Regions from separate parts of the Shewanella sp. 125m-7 genome, predicted to be linked through region 1. Evidence: predicted binding sites of a transcription regulator. Region 1 holds the regulator's gene; each other region holds the start of a gene.
What was found. The regulator LexA, encoded in region 1, represses DNA repair genes until DNA is damaged. The targets are predictions, from matches to a motif close to TACTGTATNNNNATACAGTA.

Region 2: recA (recombinase RecA) is a predicted target of LexA. The motif match lies at 1,170-1,189, and genes of this name have one in related genera.
Region 3: ACVBIL_RS06720 (DNA topoisomerase III) is a predicted target of LexA. The motif match lies at 1,122-1,141, and genes of this name have one in related genera.
Region 4: recN (DNA repair protein RecN) is a predicted target of LexA. The motif match lies at 983-1,002, and genes of this name have one in related genera.

The regions. Positions count from the first base shown of each region.
Region 1 covers NZ_JBRILQ010000017.1:7,336-9,548, reverse strand. Annotated here, with positions in the region: gene ACVBIL_RS09895 (hypothetical protein) at 1-626, opposite strand, end outside; gene lexA (transcriptional repressor LexA) at 1,125-1,745, shown strand; gene ACVBIL_RS09885 (cell division inhibitor SulA) at 1,742-2,213, shown strand, end outside.
Region 2 covers NZ_JBRILQ010000001.1:212,835-215,047, forward strand. Annotated here, with positions in the region: gene mutS (DNA mismatch repair protein MutS) at 1-972, opposite strand, end outside; gene recA (recombinase RecA) at 1,293-2,213, shown strand, end outside.
Region 3 covers NZ_JBRILQ010000010.1:5,791-8,003, reverse strand. Annotated here, with positions in the region: gene ACVBIL_RS06720 (DNA topoisomerase III) at 1-1,106, opposite strand, end outside; gene purF (amidophosphoribosyltransferase) at 1,382-2,213, opposite strand, start outside.
Region 4 covers NZ_JBRILQ010000001.1:182,615-184,827, forward strand. Annotated here, with positions in the region: gene recN (DNA repair protein RecN) at 1-940, opposite strand, end outside; gene ACVBIL_RS00830 (transposase) at 1,353-2,213, shown strand, end outside.

The DNA.
Region 1 (2,213 bases):
TCAATCTCCCGCTCAGTTTTATTACTAGCCCATTCCTTACGAGAAATAACCTGTAAGAAAACTTGCTCTCCGTCTATAGGTTGTAACTGTGTCTGGTCTATTTTTCCCGGCGGCAGTATTGTTGATAGGGCTTTAACGTCCAACTCCTCATTCCAATCACTTGGACGACAAGATATAAAAAATCTTGCCCTCGATAGAGCTTCGCCGAGAGTATCTTTAACTTTCCTCAAAGCCTTACGAAGCGTTCCTTGGCGAAGCTTAAGCTCATCTACAGCATCCAAAAAGAACACTGCCGTCTGATCGGGGGCTGCAAGCCAATCTTCCCATGTATGTTCTTCTTCATCTGACAATATATCTAGAACTTCACTGTCTTGGAGCTGCTCAAGCGGAATGAAAAACGATACATTCCCGTTAGCCCGGAGTATTTCATTTCGTCTTTTAAACTCATGAGTTTTGCCACATTTACCATCAGCGAGCACAACGACACAACGGTTGTCCTTAAAATCATCCCAGCTCAGACTGCCAGATGTATTTTCGCCCCATAACGACAAAAAGTCGGGTTCGACAAGGTGTTTTTCAGAGGGTTTTGCGAATCGGCGCTCTATCGGTACATGATGGATGGTCATACTATGAAATGTTCCAGATGAAGAAGGTATCACTGATTTTATATTCTCATATCCATGGTAATTGTCTAGCATTTACCCCTTGATTCAATGGGGTATATGCGCAGATGCAGTAGCTAGTTCATAGACTGGTAAGCCGCCACCTCCTTAAACACATTTCCGGCATGAGCAAAACAAAGTCAAGCAGGGGTCAGTTTGCACGAAAGTTCAATTAATGCAGGCACGAAATGGGGCGTAATTGAGCTAAGCCTAATTTACATATTCACTCAAAATCCCTACTTCCATCGAATTTCCATTCAAAGGTCTTATCTAAATTTATAAGCGCAGATGTAGGACAAAATAATAGTTAACTTCAGCCACTATTCAATAACGAGTTTCACATCGCTGGATTTATTTCATTTGAAACTGGATCCCACACAAAACAATATAACTGGTTATTACTTGCGCTCAATAAAATACTGTATATACTCACAGGTACTGTATAGAAAGACAGGGTTAACAATGAGACCACTTACACCGCGCCAAGCTGAAATTTTAGAGCTAATTAAACGTAATATTGCAGATACTGGCATGCCACCTACCCGTGCCGAGATCGCGAGACGTTTAGGTTTTAAATCAGCCAATGCTGCCGAAGAACATTTAAAAGCCTTAGCTAAAAAAGGCTGTATTGAAATTATGCCGGGTACGTCTCGCGGTATTAAGTTAACCCAAGAAAGCACTGAAGAAGCTGATTTAGGTTTACCGCTTATCGGCCAAGTTGCTGCGGGTGAACCCATTCTTGCCCAAGAGCATGTTGAGCAACACTATAAAGTCGATCCTGCGATGTTCCGCCCTTCTGCTGACTTTTTACTTAGAGTCCGTGGTGACAGTATGAAGAACATTGGCATACTTGAGGGTGATCTACTAGCTGTACATAAAATACAGCAAGCTCGCAACGGCCAGATTGTCGTCGCTCGTGTCGAAGACGATGTCACAGTGAAACGTTTCGAGAAGAAAGGCAATAAAGTTTTCTTACATGCAGAGAACGAAGAATACTCACCGATTGAAGTTGATCTTGCGAACCAAAGCTTAAGTATTGAAGGCTTAGCCGTTGGTGTGATCCGTAATGGAGACTGGCAATGAACAAACTAATAGGTACCAGCCCGCGTCATCCAGGTCTTTGGCAAGATATGCCGTCGACAAATATGACCAGTAACGCAACTAACCATATCACGACTATGGTGACCCAAACTCAAGGACGTGATGAGCTAACACAAATTAGTGCACAGCTCTCGCAACTGAGCCAGCAAGGCCGTTGGATTGTACTCATCAGCCCGCCGAACATAGGTTATAAGCAGATGCTGGCCGCTGCGGGCGTTAGAATGGATAGAATATTGTTAGTTCATGCTAAAGATGAAGTTGAAACCCTCTGGGCAATGGAGAAAGCATTAACTAGTGGTACATCGAGTGCGGTTATTACTTGGACTAACGCTTTAGATGCTCGTGATAGTCGCCGTCTACAGCTCGTTGCTAAAAGCGCACGCGCTGCTGGTATTTTAATTGAAAGTACGATTGAAAGTAGCAGCGAAAATGGCATTGGAAGTCGCATTA
Region 2 (2,213 bases), on a different contig from region 1:
GCAGATTATGCCGTGGTCTCTAAGTGGCTGATGGAGCCAGCGCTGTAGCATACGGCTGCCCATAGGCGTCACAGTATTATCGAGCACTGAAGCTAGGGTGTTTTCTCGACCGCCTTGCAAGTTCACTGTTAATTCAAGATTACGACGGGTCGCGGCATCGAGCACGATACTATCGGACTGGTTAAAACGCACAATAGAGTTAATGTGTGGCAGCGCCGTTCGTTGGGTATCTTTGACATACTGCATTAAACAACCAGCAGCTTGCAGTGACAGTCTCGCGTCTTCAATACCAAAGCCTTTTAAATCTTTCGTGCCGAATTGATTGAGTAATAATCTATGGCAAGTCTCATAATCAAACTCCCATTCAGGGCGGCGACGAGTGCCATTCATCCCTGCAATTAGGCTCATCTCAGAGAAGTCTTCGCTGTACAGTAGTTCAGCAGGGTTGGTACGTTGTAACTCGGCTTCTAGTGCTTCGGTATTGGCAAGCTCTGTAATCACAAAGCGTCCAGATGCGACATCCAAGGTTGCATAACCGTAGCCAGTTTTACCTTGGTAAAGCGCAGCAAGTAAGTTGTCTTGTCTTTCTTGCAATAAGGCTTCATCAGTGAGAGTGCCTGGGGTGACGATACGTACCACTTTTCGCTCAACCGGGCCTTTAGAGGTTGCCGGGTCGCCAATTTGTTCACAAATAGCGACTGATACACGTAGTTGCACTAATTTTGCTAAATAACCTTCAACTGCGTGGTAAGGAAGACCCGCCATAGGGATAGGGTCACCACCGCTTTTGCCTCGAGCGGTTAACGAGATCCCAAGTAACTCCGAAGCTCGTTTGGCATCTTCATAAAAGAGCTCATAGAAATCGCCCATACGATAAAAGAGTAACATATCTGGATGTTGAGCTTTTAACGTCAAATATTGACGCATCATTGGGGTGTGTTTTTCTAAGCCTTGCGGATCAATAGCGGTCATCGATTTGTTTTGCCTGTCATTTACAGCGGAGCCTTTAAAGCGCCTTAAACAATATTGACGCTAATCTTACCAATATTTTGCAGCATTTAGGCGTGTTTCTTACAGTGTTTGTGTAATAAATTACGGTATATAAATGATGAATGCTTGCAAGTGTTTGATTTTTAGCTGTTTGCAAATTATTTTTACACAGTACTTGATACTGTATGATTGTACAGTATACTAGTTTCATATTGAGGCTCTAGCCAAGGCTAAATGAGTCATCACCCAAACAATAATACAGTGTCAATACCGTGTCGCACTGTGCTCCAGAGGATAGCAGAATGAAGATAGATCCAAATAAAGAGAAAGCACTGAACGCTGTTTTAGGTCAGATTGAGAAGCAGTTTGGTAAAGGCTCAATCATGAAGCTAGGCGAAGATCGTTCAATGGACGTAGAAACGATTTCTACTGGCTCATTATCTTTGGATGTTGCCTTAGGTGCAGGTGGATTGCCAATGGGCCGTATCGTTGAAATCTATGGTCCAGAATCATCAGGTAAAACGACACTGACATTAGAAGTGATTGCTGCCGCTCAAAGACAAGGTAAGACTTGTGCCTTTATCGATGCTGAGCATGCACTTGACCCAATTTATGCTAAAAAACTGGGTGTTGATATCGACAACCTTCTTTGTTCACAGCCTGATACTGGTGAGCAAGCGCTTGAGATTTGTGACGCATTAACTCGCAGTGGCGCTGTTGACGTTATCGTTGTTGACTCGGTAGCAGCATTGACACCAAAAGCTGAAATCGAAGGCGAAATTGGTGACTCTCACATGGGCCTTGCAGCACGTATGATGAGCCAAGCGATGCGTAAGCTTGCTGGTAACCTTAAGCAGTCAAACACTTTGCTAATCTTCATTAACCAAATTCGTATGAAAATTGGTGTTATGTTTGGTAATCCAGAGACGACAACGGGTGGTAACGCACTTAAGTTCTACGCTTCAGTTCGTCTAGATATTCGCCGTACTGGTGCGATTAAAGATAGAGAAGAAGTGATCGGAAACGAGACCCGTGTAAAAGTGGTTAAGAACAAGATTGCTGCGCCATTTAAACAAGCTGAATTTCAGATCCTTTATGGCCAAGGCATTAACAAAACTGGCGAGCTCGTTGACTTAGGTGTTATGCATAAGCTAATTGAAAAGTCGGGCGCTTGGTATGCTTATAAAGGTAGCAAGATTGGTCAAGGCCGTGCAAACGCGGGT
Region 3 (2,213 bases), on a different contig from region 1:
AGCTTGGCATTTGGCTCATCACAGCCAGACAATAGCTCACTCGCACCACTTAATACTGCGCGAATAACACTCGGCGCTAACCCATGTTGCTCAACAGGCAGATAGCGGCTGTCAGAGCGAGGATAGGTGATCAATTTGTGCTTTTCATAGAGCGACTGGCAGATATCGAGCACAGACTTTGCGCTCATTCCAAAGCGCTTAGCCGCATCAATCTGTAGCGCCGATAAGCTATAAGGCAAGGGAGCATTTTGCTTCTTGTCTTGAGCCGTTACCTTTTCTACGGTGGCACTTTGCCCGTTGATGCGCCCAACGACATTTTGCGCCAAACCTTTAGCCAGTACCCGCCCCTCTTCATCCATGTAGGGTTGACACGCTTCACTCGGTTGCCATTTAGCACTAAAACGCTCTTGGTTATCGGTAGCCAGATGCGCTAAAACTTCATAAAAAGGTTTAGAAATAAATTCAGCAATTTCACCATCTCGTCGCACCACGAGCCCAAGCACAGGGGTTTGTACACGGCCAACAGATAACACCCCTTGATAACCCACTTTCCGGCCTTGGATTGTATAGGCTCGGGTCATATTCATGCCATAGAGCCAATCGGCGCGAGAACGTGCTAAGGCCGAAGTCGACAATGGAATAAACTCACGGTTTGAACGCAGCTGCCCCAGCGCTCTTGTTACCGCTTGTGGATTTAAGTCGCTGATCAATAAACGCTGTGCCTGCTGTAACTTAGCGCCTTTAACACCTAAGTGCGCGATAATTTCATCAACCAGCAACTGCCCTTCTCTATCAGGATCGCCCGCGTTAACTAACTGAGTCGCCTCTTTAACAAGCCCACGTAGCACAGCTATTTGGCCGCGCATCTTAGCTTTAGGTTTCATCTTCCAGTTATCAGGCACGATAGGCAGATGCTCAAACTTCCATGACTTGTATTCAGGTGAATATGCGTCTGGCTCAGCTTGCTCTAACAAGTGGCCGACGCACCAAGAGACACAATCACCATTGGCTGCGCGAATAAATCCGTCACCTTTCTTTAAAGGCTTAGGCAACACATCGGCAATGGCTCTTCCAAGACTGGGTTTTTCGGCAATATATAAGATCATCTGCGAGACTAACATTACTGTATAAATTAACAGTACTGTACCTTGAAGTGTTAAAGGGTGCAAACAAAACCCTAATAGACAACTGTATTTTAAATGCCTTGTTCAAAGAATGTGAACTTTGTTGAGAATAGTTCTCATTGAATGATTTAATTCAACTATTTACTCGCTGGATGATTGTTTGGGCAATGCATCTACTTTAACCAAACCCGCATCGACCTATAGCAGACACAAAAACGCCGAGCATTTGCTCGGCGTTTGTATTTGTTGCGTCTAGCTTAAGGATGGCAAACGTTATGCATCTCTAAGTTAGTCCCAATATCTTTGCTACGATTCGCCTTAGCATCATCGTTACGCAACTGCGTAATATAATCTAGGTACTCTTGGTCCACGTCATTGGTGACATATTTACCGTCAAATACAGAGGTTTCAAAACGCTTAATGCTAGGGTTTTCTTGACGTACCGCTTCAATTAGATCGGGGAGCGATTGGAAAATCATCCCGTCAGCACCAATCAGCGCATTGATCTCTTCTACATCTCGACCGTGAGCAATCAGCTCGTTAGTGGTCGGCATATCGATACCGTACACGTTAGGAAAACGAATTTCTGGTGCTGCTGACGCGAAATACACTTTATTAGCACCAGCATCACGCGCCATCTGAATGATCTGCTCCGAAGTGGTACCACGAACAATAGAGTCATCAACTAGCAATACGTTCTTGCCCTTAAACTCGGCACCAATCGCATTTAGTTTGCGGCGCACAGACTTCTTACGTTCTTGTTGACCGGGCATGATAAAGGTACGGCCGATATAGCGGTTTTTAACAAAGCCTTGGCGATAAGGTAGGTCCATATGACGTGCGATTTCAAGTGCGATATCACATGAGGTTTCAGGAATAGGGATGACGACATCAATATCATGTTCTTCCCACTCTTTGTTGATCTTCTCACCCAGCATGGTACCCATATTGACACGGCTGCTATAAACAGAAATGTTATCAATAGTTGAGTCTGGTCGAGCAAAATAAACAAATTCGAAAATACATGGCGCGTAGCTTGGTGAGTGAGCACATTGGCGTGTATAAAGCTCACCATCAAGAGTGATGTAT
Region 4 (2,213 bases), on a different contig from region 1:
TACGCGCAAGCTGCATGGCTTTTGAGATCCGTTGCTCTAAGTGGGCAAAGTATTCAGGATCGAGTTCTAAGCCATCTAAGTAACGCTCAAGCTCACTGCTACTTTCTTGTACCTGAATAAGGGCTTCGTTAAGCATGGCAACAACATTACCTAGTTGTGGATCATAGCTTTCTAAGTCCTGCCCTTGGCTAATACTGGTGTTAAGGAGTGATTCGACACAGCCCTCGTCGCTTTCTTGCAAAATATGCAGTTGGCTGCGGCATAATTCAATCAGTGCGGTACTATTGGCCAGTTTTTTATGTTCGGCTTCAATCGATTCAAATTCGCCTTTGCTGATGGCAAATTCGTTTAATTCTTCAACTTGGTACTGCAACAGTTGTTTACGCGCTAAACGCTCCTGCTGCGACATCTGCAATTGGTGCAGCTGTTTCTCGATAGTCTTACACCTGTGGTAGCTGGCTGTAACGCTGTCGATCAGCATCTTATGGTTAGCATAGCTATCTAATAAGGTAAGTTGATGCTCACTCTTAAGCATGGCGTGGTGTGCATGTTGGCCGTGAATGCCAATGAGCAATTGTCCAAGAGACTTTATTTGCGTCAGCGGTACCGGGTTACCGTTAATATAAGCACGTGAACGGCCATCGCTGCTTATGGTGCGGCGCAAGATGCATTCATCATCGAGTTCAAGGTCGTTATCTTCAAGCCAGCGCTTAGCCGCAGGCGTATCATTTAATAAAAAGCGGGCACTTACTTCGGCCTTAGTTGCACCCGGTCTAATGGTATTAGCGTCGGCTCTATTACCCAAACAAAGCCCGAGGGCATCGATAGCAATCGATTTACCCGCGCCAGTTTCACCAGTAATACTGGTCATGCCGGCTTTAAAGTCGAGTTCTAAAAAACGCACAATAGCAAAATTGTTGATGCTGAGTTGGCAAAGCATAGTGATGTCCTTTATCAAAACACTGTATGGTTAAACAGTATATACTGTTTATCTATACAGTAAATAGCTGGTTGATAAATCCGTTGAGCTTAATCACATTTTCATTTTTGAGTGTTAGTTTAACTTTTTATCAGTGTAGAAATAAAAAGCTATTTTTTCAAAGGGGTGAGGGAATGTGCAACTCACTTTTGCCCCAAAGTGTATTAACCTTCGAATGAAGGAGCATTACATTTTTTTCTGAGCTGTGGCTACAGGGCTGCTAATTCAAATTGTCGCTTTAGAGTCGCAGAATTCATGACACCCAGCCTAAATGGCAGCGCAGAATTCATTCAGAATTCATGACACCCAGCCTAAATGGCGGGATTTGAGACCTCCGACTAAACTTTAGTGAATACTGAAGTAGGAGGTTATTATGCCGCGAGCAAGAAGTACCTTAATTAGCCTTGAAGACACGCCGTATTATCACTGTTGTAGCCGTGTAGTTCGACGCGCCTATTTGTGTGGTGATGATAAATACACAGGCAAGAACTATGACCATCGCCGTGGTTGGGTAGAGTCGCAAATTCTGAAGTTAACAGAAGTGTTTGCGATTGATGTCGCAGCTTATGCAGTGATGAGTAACCACCTACATGTCGTACTCTATATTGACCTAGAAACGGTGAATACCTGGACTGATAGGGATGTTGTTGAACAATGGCATAAGCTGTTTAACGGTACTGATTTAACCCAGAAATTTGTTAAAGGTGACGTGATTGAGGAGTGCATGGTAGCAGCACTAAAACATCTAATAGCGGCTTACCGTTCACGTCTCTGTGATATCAGTTGGTTTATGCGTTGCCTTAATGAACCGATAGCAAGGCAAGCTAATTATGAAGACAACTGCACAGGGCATTTTTGGGAAGGACGCTTTAAGTCACAAGCATTACTTGATGAAGCCGCAGTACTTGCCTGTATGGCCTATGTGGAGCTTAATCCCATCAGAGCTAAGGTGGCTAAGACACCTGAAAAATCAGACTATACCAGCCTGCAACTGAGAGTAAACGCAGGACTCAAAGGTAAACAGCCTGCCAAGTTATTGCCCTTTATTGGTCATGAGAGAAAGCTGCAACCAAAAGGCATTAACTTCTGCCTTGAAGATTATCTAACGCTTGTTGATGAAACGGGTCGAATCATTCGGGATGATAAACAAGGAACCATTTCTGCTAATGCAGAAAACATACTGAATAGACTCAATATTCCGAGTGGCAACTGGATAAAGCTCACCTCAGAATTT